Regions from separate parts of the Ensifer sp. PDNC004 genome, predicted to be linked through region 3. Evidence: predicted binding sites of a transcription regulator. Region 3 holds the regulator's gene; each other region holds the start of a gene.
What was found. The regulator LexA, encoded in region 3, represses DNA repair genes until DNA is damaged. The targets are predictions, from matches to a motif close to TGTTCNNNNTGTGTTCNG.
Positions count from the first base shown of each region.

Region 1: JVX98_RS20760 (YifB family Mg chelatase-like AAA ATPase) is a predicted target of LexA. The motif match lies at 1,532-1,549, and genes of this name have one in related genera.
Region 2: dnaE (DNA polymerase III subunit alpha) is a predicted target of LexA. The motif match lies at 1,182-1,199, and genes of this name have one in related genera.
Region 4: JVX98_RS03965 (putative DNA modification/repair radical SAM protein) is a predicted target of LexA. The motif match lies at 746-763, and genes of this name have one in related genera.

Region 1 covers NZ_CP070353.1:2,579,036-2,582,733, reverse strand. Annotated here, with positions in the region: gene JVX98_RS20770 (endonuclease/exonuclease/phosphatase family protein) at 1-329, shown strand, start outside; gene gshB (glutathione synthase) at 478-1,425, shown strand; gene JVX98_RS20760 (YifB family Mg chelatase-like AAA ATPase) at 1,641-3,173, shown strand; gene JVX98_RS20755 (SRPBCC domain-containing protein) at 3,293-3,698, shown strand, end outside.
Region 2 covers NZ_CP070353.1:1,473,877-1,477,574, reverse strand. Annotated here, with positions in the region: gene JVX98_RS15455 (DUF5680 domain-containing protein) at 1-389, opposite strand, end outside; gene JVX98_RS15450 (hypothetical protein) at 470-1,045, opposite strand; gene dnaE (DNA polymerase III subunit alpha) at 1,464-3,698, shown strand, end outside.
Region 3 covers NZ_CP070353.1:980,916-984,613, forward strand. Annotated here, with positions in the region: gene JVX98_RS12690 (hypothetical protein) at 1-584, opposite strand, end outside; gene JVX98_RS12695 (hypothetical protein) at 885-1,181, shown strand; gene lexA (transcriptional repressor LexA) at 1,419-2,141, shown strand; gene JVX98_RS12705 (hypothetical protein) at 2,232-2,564, opposite strand; gene ligD (non-homologous end-joining DNA ligase) at 2,900-3,698, opposite strand, start outside.
Region 4 covers NZ_CP070352.1:898,033-901,730, reverse strand. Annotated here, with positions in the region: gene JVX98_RS03965 (putative DNA modification/repair radical SAM protein) at 1-722, opposite strand, end outside; gene JVX98_RS03960 (sensor histidine kinase) at 868-2,388, opposite strand; gene JVX98_RS03955 (mandelate racemase/muconate lactonizing enzyme family protein) at 2,729-3,698, opposite strand, start outside.

The sequences.
Region 1 (3,698 bases), 1.6 Mb from region 3:
ACGCGGTCGTTGAAGCCTTCCCGGGCCTGCCGCTGCTGATCGGCGGGGACCTCAACACCGGCAACCATGCCGGCGGCGACTTCGAGGCCGAAGGTCTATTTGCCGTCAGTGCTGCACGCGGCTTTACCCGCCACGGCGGGCCATTGGACGTGATGACCACACGGCCGAGCCTCATCACCCGTTGGCCGGAACGGGCGATGAAGCTCGACTGGTTCCTTTCGCGCGGTCTGAAAATTGGCGAGACCCGCATCATCCCGTCGCTCGACGAAACCGGCCGGCCGCTCTCGGACCACGATCTCATCACCTGCGTCGTCGAAGGCTTCGAATAGGCCCGGCTCTCCTTGCCTAAGGCCCGCCCGCATTCTACATGTCGAGGGCTTTACCAGTGCGGCAGGGGGTAGCGGTTTTTCCGGTCCTCTTCCGTTCCGGTAGTTTGAAATCGATCACGGCTGTCCGTGATCCATGAGGGATGGGTAGATGGCGAAAATCGTCAATGTCGGGGTCCAGATGGACCATGTGTCGGGCATCAACATTGCGGGCGATTCCACTTTCGCCATGAGCCTCGAGGCACAGTCGCGCGGCTATCGCCTTTTCCACTACACGCCCGAAAAGCTGTCGCTGCGCGACGGCAAGGTCTATGCGAGCGCGCAGCCGATGACGCTGCGCGACGTCAAGGGCGATCACTTCACGCTTGGCGAAGCCGAGCGCGTCGATCTCTCGACCATGGACGTCATCCTGCTCCGCCAGGACCCGCCCTTCGACATGGCCTACATCACCTCGACGCATCTTCTGGAGCGCCTGCATCCGAAGACGCTCGTCGTCAACGATCCGGCCTGGGTGCGCAACTCGCCGGAGAAGATCTTCGTCACCGAATTCGCCGACCTGATGCCGAAGACGCTGATCACCCGCGATCCCGCCGAAATCGCCAGCTTCCGCCAGGAAATGGGCGACATCATCCTGAAGCCACTCTACGGCAACGGCGGCGCCGGGGTCTTCCACTCGACCCGCGACGACCGCAACATGTCCTCTCTGCTCGAAATGTTCGGCCAGATGTTCCGCGAGCCCTTCATCGCCCAGGAATACCTGCCGGCAGTGCGCAAGGGCGACAAGCGCATCCTGCTCGTCGACGGCGAACCGGTGGGCGCCATCAACCGCGTTCCGGCCGACCATGACGCCCGCTCCAACATGCATGCCGGCGGCCGCCCGGAGCCGACCGAACTGACGGCGCGCGAGAAGGAAATCTGCGCGCGCATCGCGCCGGCACTCAAGGAGCGCGGCTTCCTCTTCGTCGGCATCGACGTTATCGGCGACTACATGACCGAGATCAACGTGACCTCGCCGACCGGCATCCGCGAAGTCAAGAAGTTCGGCGGCGCCGATGTCGCAAGCCTGCTTTGGGACGCGATCGAACGCAACCGCGCCTGATCGGCGCTAGCGTGTAATCTGCCTCCGGTGGATCAAGCGTGCCGCGGGTCTTTGCCCGCGGCCGTTTTCTGGAACGGCCCTTGCCGGTGCGTCCACCCCTCTCAAATGTTCTGTGATTGTTCTTGTTTTTGTGCGCGATCCGTGCAAGGCTTCTGCCTGCAACCCTGGGCGGTTGCGGCGCCCGATAGCCGGGCTGCCTGGGCGAGGGGGCAAGCATGGTCGCGCGCGTCAGCACGGTCGCATTTCAGGGTATCGAGGGCCTGCCTGTTGACGTGCAGGTGATGGTCGCGCCGGGCAAGGTCGGCATGCAGATCGTCGGCCTGCCGGACAAGGCCGTCGCCGAAAGCCGCGAGCGGGTACAGGCGGCCCTGCATGCCTCCGGTCTCGCCCTGCCGGCCAAGCGGGTGACTGTCAATCTCGCGCCCGCCGACCTGCCGAAGGAAGGCAGCCATTTCGACCTCGCCATCGCACTCGGGCTTATGGCAGCCCTCGGCGCCATCCCCGGCGATGCACTGGCGCCTTACGTCGTGATCGGCGAACTCAATCTCGATGGCACCATTGCCGCCGTTGCCGGAGCGCTTCCCGCCGCGATCGGCGCCAATGCGCTCGGCAAGGGGCTGATCTGCCCGGCCGAAAGCGGACCCGAGGCGGCCTGGGCCGGCGCCGATATCGATATCCTTGCGCCGCGCAGTTTGATCGCGATCGCCAATCATTTCCGCGGCACGCAGGTGCTTTCGCGGCCTGAAGCGGCCATCCGCTCGGGCGCGTCTAACCTGCCCGATCTCGCCGACATCAAGGGACAGGAGAGCGCCAAGCGGGCGCTCGAGGTGGCTGCTGCCGGCAACCACAATCTCTTGATGGTCGGCCCGCCCGGATCGGGCAAGTCGATGCTTGCTGCCCGCCTGCCGTCGATCTTGCCGCCGCTCAATCCGGCCGAATTGCTCGAAGTGTCGATGATCCACTCGATCGCCGGGCAACTGCCGGGCGGCAAGCTTTCGGACCGGCGGCCGTTTCGCACGCCGCACCATTCCGCCACCATGGCCGCGATGGTTGGTGGCGGCCTTCGCGCCAAGCCCGGCGAGGCCTCGCTCGCCCATCATGGCGTGCTGTTTCTCGACGAGTTCCCGGAATTCACGCCGCAGGTACTCGATGCGCTACGCCAGCCGCTCGAAACCGCCGAATGCATCATCGCCCGCGCCAATCACCGGGTGAGCTATCCCGCCGCGATCCAGCTTGTCGCCGCCATGAACCCCTGCCGCTGCGGCATGGCCGGCGAGCCGGGCCGTAGCTGCGCCCGGGCCCCGCGCTGCATGTCCGACTACCAGGCGCGCATCTCCGGCCCGCTGATGGACCGCATTGATATCCGCATCGACGTGCCGGCCGTCAGCGCCGCCGACCTCTTGAAGCCGGCAGCGGCCGAAAGCAGCGAGGTCGTCGCCCGTCGCGTCGCCCGCGCCCGCGCCATGCAGATCGACCGCTTTGCCGCCCTCGGCCATGCGGAGTTGACCAGCAATGCCCGCGCATCGACCTCGCTGATCGAGAAGATCGCGGCACCCGATGCGGCCGGGCTGCAGCTGCTCAGGGACGCTGCCGAAAAGATGAAGTTCTCCGCCCGCGGCTACCACCGTGTACTGAAGGTCGCCCGCACGCTCGCCGATCTCGATGGCTCGATAACCGTCGGCCGCATTCATCTCGCCGAGGCGATTTCCTACCGGATCGCCGGCGAACGGCTGCAGGCGGCTGCCTGACGAGGGCAGACACGACTGTGCATGCCCAACTCTCGCCGTCTCGGGCACGCATGATGCTGGAGTTGAAGCGGATCGTCCAAGCTTTCTTGAACCAGCTTGGCCGGCGGGGAGTGAACTGGATGACGGATACTCCAAAGGGCAGAAGAACGGATCGCGCCGAACGTCGGATCAAGGCGTCGCCGTCGGCGATCTACGCCGCGCTGGTCGATCCCGATGCGGTGGCGGTCTGGTTGCCGCCCGAAGGCATGAAGGGGCAGGTGCATGCCTTTCAGCCGCACGTCGGCGGCGTCTTCCGGATGACGCTGATCTACGAGACGCCGGACGACAGGACGCAGGGCAAGAGCTCGGAGGATGCCGACATCGTTTCCGGTCGCTTCGTCGCGTTGGAGCCGGATCGGTGCGTGGTGCAGGAGACGGAGTTTCAATCCGACGATCCGGCTTTTGCCGGGACGATGCGGATCACCTGGGCGCTGGAGCCGGTGGCAGATGGCACCCGCGTCAGCGTCACCTGCGAAAACGTGCCGG
Region 2 (3,698 bases), 490 kb from region 3:
AAATGAGCGATGTCGCCGCGGCTGTTGTCGATATAGTAGCCATGGGCATGCCGGAACTCCGTGCCGCCGAGGAAATGCCGCTTGTCGCGGTACATCGCCTGAAGTGCCGCCTTGATGACGACGCCTGCCTTTTCGCCGTTGATGAGGTCAGGACGGATGATCCGACCGAAGTAGTTCATTGCCCACTGCGGCCGATCATCCTGCCAAACGGTCTCCTGGCCTGCGAAATCGGTCCCGCCGAAATAGCTGTCGACGTAGCGCCAGCGATCCCGCTCATAGCCGATATCGCGGGAACCCGGGCGTGACGACGAGCGCCGCCCGCCGCCGCCGACATAGGTGTTTGATTTCGCTTCGACGATGAATTCTTTGAGTGGTTCGAGCGCGGCCATGATTGTTCCTCATACGTTCGCGCAAGAGGATGCAGCGGTCCGTCGAGGTTGTAAAGAACAAATAGGGAACATTCACCCAATTATTGCAGGCCGCAAGCCTTCTGCCCGCGATCGTCGGTCCAGTCCTTGAGGAGGACGAGCTCGCCCTTGGTTTCGACTGGCTTGTCGTTGGATTTGCCCTTGCCAGTCAGCACATTGAGGTCGCATTGCGCGGTGTTGTCGGGATCGAGCGTATCGTAGGACGAGTAGGTGTAGCCCGCCACGACGAAGTCGAAGTTGCGATAGGCGACCGTCAGCTTCTGTTCCCAGCGGTCACGCCCGATGGCATCGTTGTGACTGGTGATGAGCAGTGAGCCGCTGGGCAGCGCTTCGATCGAGGGCGCTTGGCCGACGAGTTCGAACTGACCCCAGACCTTGTTCGGAATGGCCGATTTCAATGCCAGCGCGCCGTTGTCGCCGGTGAGGTAGAGAAGGACGCCGTTGTCCTCGTCGCTGCCTTCGGCCGGTCGCACGATCAGCGCGAGATCGGAAGAACCGTCCTTGTCCCAGTCGCCGGTCGCCGCAGAGACGATACGGGCGGGGTCGATTGCGTCGGCCGCCGAGGCAACGGCAGGAAATAGCAGTAGCAGCGAGGGGAGAATCAGGCGTGCAAGCATGTCGGAGCGCTCCGCGTGGTTGTTCCCCTTGATATGCGGGCGCGGCACTTTCCTCAAGCGGCTTACCCGCCGGTTAACCTGCATTCACGCGCCGTATTAACCATCGTGAACAGAACGCCTGTGTATTGCTTGACGCGTGAACAAAAATGGAACAAAGTAAAAACATAACGGAAAAGGAGCCATGTTATGACTGATTTTGTTCGTGACCTCGCCGCCTTCGCGTCGATGAGCCTGTTCATCGCAAGCATCTCTTTCATCGCGCTCGGCCTCTGAAGGCGGGCGTCGATATTTTCTCTCAAGCACCTCCGCAAAGCGCCTCATCCCCATTGAATAAGGGGGACGACATGCCAGGGGAATCTGGACATGGCGGGTGATAAACGGGATATCCTTCCGAGTGGACAGGAATCAGGGTGCGACAATGGCAGACGACAGCAAGGCAGCATCGAGTGAGGCGCTCGGCACGGATCCGCAATTCGTGCATCTGCGCGTCCACTCTGCCTTCTCCTTGCTCGAAGGCGCCCTGCCGCTGAAGAAGGTCATCGGCAAGGCGGTCGCCGACAACCAGCCGGCGATCGGGATCGCCGACACCAACAATCTTTTCGCAGCGCTGGAATTCTCGCAGAAGGCAGCCGGTGACGGGCTGCAGCCGATCACCGGCTGCCAGCTGTCGATTGACATGGAAGACGAGACCGAGGGGGATCGACGCGGCCATGGGCACCAGCTTGCCAAGCTGCCGTCGATCGTGCTCATCGCGGCGACCGATGACGGCTATACGCGCCTCGTCGATCTCGTCAGCCGCGCCTATCTCAGCGGCGAGGGCAGCCAGGCGACGCGCATCACCCGCTCCTGGCTTGCCGAGTGCGGCACCGAGGGGCTGATTGCGCTGACCGGCGCATCCGGTGGTCCGGTGGATGTCGCCATGAAGACGAGCTCGACGGCGCTCGCCGAAGCGCGCCTCGAAGCCCTGCATGACCTCTTCGGCGATCGGCTCTATATCGAGCTGCAGCGGCATGGTGGCTACGACCGGCGGCACGAAAGCCGGATGATCGAGTTTGCCTACAAGTTCGACATTCCGCTTGTCGCCACCAACGAGGCCTTCTTCCCGTCGCCTTCCGACTACGAGGCGCATGACGCCCTGATGGCGGTCGCGCACAATGCCATGGTTTCGGACGACAGCCGCTTCCGCCTGACGCCGGACCATTATCTCAAGAGCCGCAAGGAAATGGCGGCGCTGTTTGCCGACCTGCCCGAGGCGCTGGAAAACACGCTCGAGATCGCCCGGCGCTGCTCCTTCATGCTGAAGACCCGTGGGCCGATCCTGCCGCGCTTTACCGGCGCGACGGCGGATCCGGAGGAGGCCGAGCGCGCCGAGTCGGACGAACTGCGTCGCCAGGCGGAGGAGGGCCTCGAAGATCGCCTCGCGAGGCTCGGCATGGCGCCCGGCTACACCCAAGAGGAATACCGCGAGCGCCTGGCCTTCGAACTCAGCGTCATCGAGCGCATGAAGTTCCCCGGTTACTTCCTGATCGTTGCCGACTTCATCAAATGGGCCAAGCAGCACGACATCCCCGTCGGGCCGGGCCGCGGCTCGGGCGCCGGCTCGCTCGTCGCCTATGCGCTGACGATCACCGACGTCGATCCGATGCGCTTCTCGCTGCTGTTCGAACGCTTCCTCAATCCCGAGCGCGTCTCGATGCCCGACTTCGACATCGACTTCTGCCAGGACCGGCGCGAAGAGGTGATCCGCTACGTGCAGCGCAAGTACGGTCGCGAACAGGTGGCGCAGATCATCACCTTCGGTTCGCTGCAGGCGCGTGCCGCCTTGCGCGACGTCGGCCGCGTGCTGGAAATGCCCTATGGCCAGGTCGACAAGATCTGCAAGCTGGTGCCCAACAACCCGGCCAACCCGACGCCGCTTTCCAAGGCGATAGAGGAAGAGCCGCGCCTGCAGGAAGAGGCCGAGAAGGAGCCGGTGGTCGCCCGCCTGCTCGATATCGCCCAGAAGATCGAGGGCCTCTACCGCCACGCCTCGACCCACGCCGCCGGCATCGTGATCGGCGACCGGCCGCTGTCGCAGCTCGTGCCGATGTATCGCGATCCGCGTTCCGACATGCCGGTCACCCAGTTCAACATGAAGTGGGTCGAGCAGGCCGGTCTCGTCAAGTTCGACTTCCTCGGCCTGAAGACACTGACCGTCCTGAAGGTCGCCGTCGATTTCGTGAAGCAGCGCGGCATCGAGGTCGATCTGGCGAGCATCCCGCTCGACGATCCGAAGACCTACGAGATGCTGTCGCGCGGCGAAACGGTCGGCGTGTTCCAGGTGGAAAGTGCCGGCATGCGCAAGGCGCTGATCGGCATGCGGCCCGACTGCATCGAGGACATCATCGCGCTGGTGGCGCTCTATCGCCCGGGCCCGATGGAGAACATCCCGGTCTATAACGCCCGCAAGCATGGTGAGGAGGAGGTCGAGTCGATCCATCCGAAGATCGACCACCTGCTCAAGGAAACCCAGGGCGTTATCGTTTACCAGGAGCAGGTGATGCAGATCGCCCAGGTGCTCTCTGGCTATTCGCTCGGCGAGGCCGACCTTCTGCGCCGCGCCATGGGTAAGAAGATCAAGGAGGAGATGGACAAGCAGCGCGCCCGTTTCGTC
Region 3 (3,698 bases):
CCACCGGCGCCGGCAAAGGGATCGTTCGCTGCCCCCTGCCCGCCATTCGGGATCAAGGCGCTAACCGCCTCCTGACATTTGAACATCTCGCTCACCGCCTTCATCGAATCGCGCAGGCTGAGGCTCGCGACGACGCGTCCCTCGAAGGCCAGCGCCAACGTGTTCTTGCGAACGAATTCGGTAAAGAAGTCGGTGTTGGAAAAGTTCACGACGAGGGCCTTGGCGCCGGTAAGATCGACGCCGAATGCAACGGCCGGCCACTGGCGACCACGGTCGAGCTGCAAGGCGACGTCATATTCCCGCTGCGGCTCGATGGATTTCCAGTCGGCATTGCCGATCGAAAGAAACGCCAGGTTCGCCGACCCCCGCGGATAAAAGCCGATACGAAGGATCGCGCCTGCATCATAGCTCGTCGCGGCGTAACACGAGCCTCCCAGGGAAGGATCGGAACCCACCGTCCAGGCGTTGATCCGCTTCCAGATGTTCGAACGCCCATCTTCAGCAGACGCCGCTCCGGCCGTGAGCAACAGACCGAGCACCACCAACGACAATCTACGCATGCAATTACCCCACTTTCCACGCAAAGTTATCTTTTTTTGACCTCCTGTCGAGACGGTGAAGCCTCTTCCTCGCAGGGATTCTTGCGCATCCCCCACCCCCGACCCTAGAGCCGATACTGCCGGTGCGTTCTTCGCGCGTCGCAAGAGGAACGGTCAAGATGAACTCGAGGTGGAGCGGCTGGCGCAAATCAGACACAGCCTGCAGGCAAAGAGCTGTTGAACACGGCAGAGTGATCGCCATGCTTGCTGGACTTCGGAACGAAAGCACGGTTCACATCGTTACCCACCCTGTAGTGCCACCCCTTCATCAAGTGGACAATTCCCGTGCTTGCCGCCCTGCTTCTCGCTTCGATAGTCGCATCGCCCAATATGCCTGACGTCAAGCTCAGCGCCGCGACGGTGGATGAACTCCAGACCGATTTCGAACGGGCCGTGCCGTGCCATCAGATCGATGGACGCAACGTGTGGAAGGGCGCACTGGCGTTCTACATCCAGTCCTTCGTTTATGACGGCGACACACCCGTCGCGACCGACGCCGCCGACGCGGTGCTGCCGGAAGACAACAGCGCAGAGACGGTGAAGGAGTTCGAGGACGCCTGCTCGACCTCGCAAGCGACCTAAATCTCTCCTCATAGAGCCCCGTGATTCGCTCGAATCAGCTGCGCGACTGGCGTCATCCGGCGCGATTTTGGCACGCAACCGTCGCCGATAAGCGCCCTGCTCCCGCAAAAGTGACCGATCGGCACCCGCAGAAGCGGCCAATCGCCTGAATTCACGAAATTTTAGGCACTTGCGGAACACATATGGAACAGATAGTGTCTGTTCTTGATTTGTTTCACGCCTCTGGAGCGACGTGCCATGCTGACCCGCAAGCAACAGGAATTGCTTCTGTTCATTCACGAACGCATGAAGGAGTCGGGCGTACCGCCGTCATTCGATGAAATGAAGGATGCGCTCGACCTGGCGTCGAAGTCCGGCATCCACCGTTTGATCACCGCGCTCGAAGAACGCGGCTTCATTCGCCGGCTGCCGAACCGGGCGCGCGCGCTCGAAGTCATCAAGCTTCCGGAAGCCTACGCCGCCGGCCAGCAGCAGCCGCGCAGGGGCTTCTCGCCGAGCGTGATCGAAGGCAGCCTTGGAAAGCCGCCGGCGGCCGCTCCTGCTGCGCCGAAGCCCGCCCCGGTTGCCGAAAGTACGTCCGTTTCCGTCCCGGTGATGGGGCGCATCGCTGCAGGCGTTCCGATCTCGGCGATCCAGAACAACACCCATGACATCACCGTGCCGCTCGACATGATCGGCAGCGGCGAACATTACGCCCTTGAAGTGAAGGGCGATTCGATGATCGAGGCCGGCATCTTCGACGGCGACACGGTGATCATCCGCAACGGCAACTCGGCCAATCCCGGCGACATCATCGTGGCGCTCGTGGACGACGAGGAAGCGACGCTGAAGCGCTTTCGTCGCAAGGGCGCGTCGATTGCGCTCGAAGCCGCCAACCCCGCCTACGAGACGCGCATCTTCGGACCAGATCGCGTGAAGATCCAGGGCAAGCTCGTCGGGCTGATCCGCCGCTACCATTGAATTCCAGGCAGAACACCGAATCAAAAAAGAGCCTCGCCAAGGAAATTGGCGAGGCTCTTTCCATTTCGGGTGACCTGAAATCCAGATCGCCTATTCGTGGATCGTATATTCGCCGAGCTCGCAGAGATCCTGCGTGTCCTCGGTCGTATCGAGGGCCGAGCCCTCCTCGAATTCGAATCGCATGTCGTATTTGCAGACGTCCCGCCCGTCGGCAATGGTGATCTCCATGCTCTCGCCGGGGTTCAGGACCTGCCGACCGAAAACATCGTCTTCCCACTCATTGACGCCGACCGGCGACGTATAAAAGTTCGTCAGTACCACGCTGGTGTTGTTCTTCAGCTGGAAAACCAGGTCGTCAGCGTGCGCCTCAATAGCGGTCGCCGCAAAACACGCCAACGCCGTCAGGATCAGTCTCTTTTTCATTGATGCCATTGCCTCCGTTCTTAATGTTGACGGACGCTACCGATGCGGCTGATCTCAGCGGAGTCATCGCTCCCCCTCTACCGATTTCACCGAAGCGATAAGATCCGACGGAGGCATAGGAGACGTGGCTTGCGCGGACGTGGGGTCGCGAAACGACCCGCGCTGCCCTAGGGCAGAACGTCAAACCAACTTAAACGAGGTGAAAATATTGGAGGCCTCGCCCGGAACAGTAGAAATGCGAAATATCAATGGCTTGCGCGAGCGCGCTGCCACACTTGGCTGAAATATTTTCATTGAAAATTCAAAGGCGGCTGCCACACCCTGCCACACTTTTCTTACTCTGAATCGGTCCGCGGCAACTCGTCCAAGGTGAAGAGTGGCAATGCGTTGTCATCCCTTTGTTTCACGCCCTTGAAGGATGGATGCCGCAGCTTCCCGTCTTGTGTCCATGCCCGGTACTCGATGTCCGCGACGAGCAGAGGGTCGGTGAAGACGGCTCCCTTGCGCTTCAGCGCGACCGGCGGCCGCGTTGCCCGGATCGTGTCGAGCACCTTGCGCAGGTCCACCGATTCCTTATTGCTCCACCCGGTACCGCAGCCGCCGACATAGACGAAGTTGTCGCCCTTCCTCGCCGCCAGCAGCAGCCGACCGATGGCGCCTGGCATCGTCGAAGGCTCATAGCCGATGATCACGAAGGTATCGCGGCGCGCACATTTGATTTTCAGCCACTCCGGCTGACGGCCCGATCGATAGGGCTTGTCCCGGCGCTTGGCGACGATCCCCTCAAGGCCGAGTTCGCACGCCGCGCGGAAGAACTCGGCGCCGTCCGCCGCCACCTCCTCGGAGAACCGGATCGCGCCCATCATGCCGGCGACAATCGGCTCGAGCAATTGCCGCCGCTCGGACAACGGCAGCCACCGCAGGTCGCGACCGTCGAGACATAGCAGGTCGAAGGCATAGAAGATGATTTCGCTTGCGTCGTGCGCGCTGGGCTTCTTGCCGACCGCACGCTGCAGCAGCCCGAAATCTGACCTGCCTTGATCATCGAGGACGACGGCCTCGCCGTCTATGATCATGGGAGTGTGCCCGAGCTCGCGCGCCTCGGCGACGATCGAGCCGAACTTCGGCGTCCAG
Region 4 (3,698 bases), on a different replicon from region 3:
CGGGTTGCGCAGGAGAGGATGACGGTATCATCGGCGCCATCGGCGCCAACTATCATCTGCGTGCTTTGGCCGGCAGGCGCGAAGCGTCTTGGTTTGCGACCGGTGTGGGTCTTGTCTCGCGCAGCTTCGCCCTCGAGCCGCACCTGCGCCATGGCGGCGCGAATGGTCTCCGGCCGCTTTTCAGGAGCGAGCTGTCTTACGCTCGTGTCCTTTGGGAGCTCGACATTGATCGACAAACGGTCTGCCCAAAGACCCGCGTCGCGTATCAGTTCGGGTTGAGCGTCGGGAATAGTCTTGAGGTGGATGTATCCCTTAAAGCCGTGGACTTCTCTGAGCGTTCGAGCGATGCGAACCATATCGGCCATGGTCTGATCGGGTGAGCGGATGATGCCGGAAGATAGAAACAGCCCCTCGATGTAATTGCGCCGGTAAAACTCGAGTGTCAGCGAAACGACTTCCTCGACGGAGAATCGCGCACGTTCGACGTTGGAACTGACGCGATTGATGCAATAGGCACAGTCGAAGATACAGAAGTTCGTCATAAGGATCTTTAAAAGCGATATGCATCGCCCGTCGGGTGTGTAGGCGTGGCAAATGCCGCTGCCACCGGAAGATCCCACGCCGCCTTTTCGTGAATCTCGCCGCTCGCCGCCGCTAGAAGCACAAGAAGCGTCGTACTTCGCTGCGTCCGCAAGGATCGCCAGCTTCTTTCGAAGTGCCATGGATGTCATAACGCGACTTTAGATGTTCACGATATGTTCGTCAATGCTTCTGCGCTATCTTCAATGTTTCCGCAAGGGGCGACAAGCGTGGCCGCGGTCGATCAACCGATAGGCACGCTGTTGCCTTTAGGCGAAACTGGGTCGCCTATTGAAGCTTCACGGTCGCATTGAAAGTTGTCCCGCTGGACCTCTTGTATTCGTATGTACCGTGAAGTTGGCTCATGACACCACGAATCAGACGGCTACCCATCCCTTTGCGCGCCGTGGACGGATCGAAACCCACACCATTGTCTACAATCGTTAGAGATGCGCGATCCGCGCCCGATTGGAAAGAGATCTCGATATGTCCGGGGCAGCTGTCGGGATAGGCATATTTGAGGCTGTTTGTCACAACCTCGTTCACAAGCAGCGCGATTGCCGTGGCTTGCTCCGGCGTCAGTTTGAAGTCACCAATGTCATAATGGACCGAAACGTTGTCGCCATAAGCCGCGACAAGTTTGTCTACTACGGACGGTATGAGATCGCCGGCAGACACGGCATCAAACTGGTCATGTTCGTAGATCTGTTCGTGCACCGCAATCATCGCACCAATACGGTCAAACAGCGCCTTCTGGGCGTCAGGCGGAAGTTGTTGCATCCGAATTATGCTTTGAATGCCCTGGAAATTGTTCTTCACACGATGGTGGATTTCGCGCAGCAAGAGCTGATTGTCGGCCAAAGCTGCTTGCAGATGCGCGGACTTCGTGACATCGCGCCGGACCAGGTGATGAATCCACCCCCCCGCAGCAATCGAAGCGATCGCGGCCAGCGCCAGAACAGCCAGCGCGATGGAAAGGTCACTCCAAAACGGCGCCAAACCGGCCCCATAGTCTTCAGAGGCGACCGCGATGAGATCCGTCCCATCCACACGACGATAAGCCACAACTCGACGAACGCCGTCGGCAGGCGACGTAGCAAAATACGTGCCCGTCGGAGACGAAGGCAAGTACTCCGTGAACAGAACGTACTTGCTCATGTTCAGTGGACCGTCGGCAGCCGGGTATCTTGCGACCAGTTCGCCATCGTTTCGTATCATGCTGACAGTGGAGTTCTCCCCGAGCGAAACCGCCTCCCAAACTTCCTTGAGCAATCCGCCTTCGAAGGAAACCATTGCAGCTCCGGCAAAGACGCCATTCCGTTCCAGGCGCTTGCTGAAAACGAAAATTTGGTGATGGTTCAGCCGGCTTACGAGCAGGCCCGAGACGTAGGATTTTTGGCCAGTTGCAAGTGCGGAGAAGTATGGCCGATCCCGAATGTCGATGGGCCTAATATTGGGGTCTGTTGAGAACAACGTCCGGCCGTTGCGATCAACGACGTAAGCCTGAACCTGCCCAGGCAGGTCTGACACCGCCAGATTGATGTCTGCCACTTCGTCAGACGCGAGCCCAAGCGTGGGGCCCAGCGTGTCGTCAATTCGCCGAAGGGCCTGAACAGCCAACGCATTGATCCAGCTTGCATTGGTCGCAACAATCTTTGATGCGGCCGCGGCACGCTCCTCGGTTCGAAGAATCGAAGAGCGATAGCTCTCGTAGACCCACAAGAAGAGTAGGACGACGAGCGCCGCAAACATGGCCGCCACGATTGATGTGGCAGCGGTCGAGACCGCTAGCCGCTTACCTGTGTCCATGCAGCCGCCCGCTCCAAACCCTACAGCCAGTTAATCTTAGAAGTCTGCTTGCACGATGCAAGGGTGAGTCTCCGGGAATGCTGTCAGGCTTGCGAGGAAGCGGCCCTATAATTGCTCAGTTTGCGAACTTTCTGCCGTGAATACTATCGATAGAGTTTCGCGACGCATTGATTGTGCAGGCGGCAATGGCGGTTCCTGCCGGCACTACAGCGACGACGGCGATAGCAGTTTGCTCGCCTGCTGCACTAGGTTGAAGCACCCGATTGGATCGATGCGGCGCCGAGCGAACTCGTCGGTGAGCTCTTGCACACGCAAGCCCGATCCCGGCGGCTGGGCGCCATTATTTTGCGCCAACCGTGAACAAAGGCTCGCCCAACCTCGCCGCATCGATCTCGATGCCGAGACCCGGCGCCGTCGGAGCAGATCCGAAGCCCGCGTTGGAACGGGGTGTACGGTTCGCTAGATGGCCGTCGGTCCAGTCGTTGAAAAACGGTGTCATAAGGAGGGACTCCGGGCGAGTGGTGGCCGCGACGTGCGATGTCGCCGCGGTAATGATGTCGCCGCCCCACATGTCCTCGACGGACACCGCCATGTTCAACTCCTGAAGCAAGTCACGGGCCTTTACGACATTGGTCAGCCCGCCGAGCTTGCCGAACTTAAGGTTGACGGATACGGCATTGGCTTCAAATTTTGCACGGTAGACTTCGTCGTGATTGACGATGGACTCGTCAAGCACCAGCGGGATCGATGATCCGCGGTGGGCAAGAATGCAGTCAATCGTGCTGCGGCAGGGTTGTTCCACATACACAGGAAGACCGCTCAGCCCCTGCAGCGCAAGCTTAGCGGACGCGAGCGACCAGCCGCCGTTTGAATCGGCCACGATGACAGTTTCGAAATCACCGGCTTCAACGCTTGCCCGCGTACGCGCTATGTCGTCGAACGGATTATTGCCGACCTTCAACTGGAAGCGATTAATCCCTGCTTGTCGACGTTCGCGAATAAACTCAGCCATCGCCTCGGGGCGATCCAGCGGGACCGCTTCGTAGATTGGGAACCGCTCATTCTGAACGCCGCCAATGAGCGCCGAAATCGGTCGGTTCAATGATTTGCCGAAGATATCCCAGCACGCGATATCGAGTGGGCTCTTCGCGAATTCCTGGCCCATCAGCGTGCTATTCATAATACGTGCTACGTTGCCGATATTGGTTGGATCGGCGCCGACGAGTGCTTCTCCGAGATCTTTCAAGGCAGTGCGAATCCCCTGCGGGAATGTCGGGAGATAAACCTTTCCGAGTGTTGTGATTTCGCCC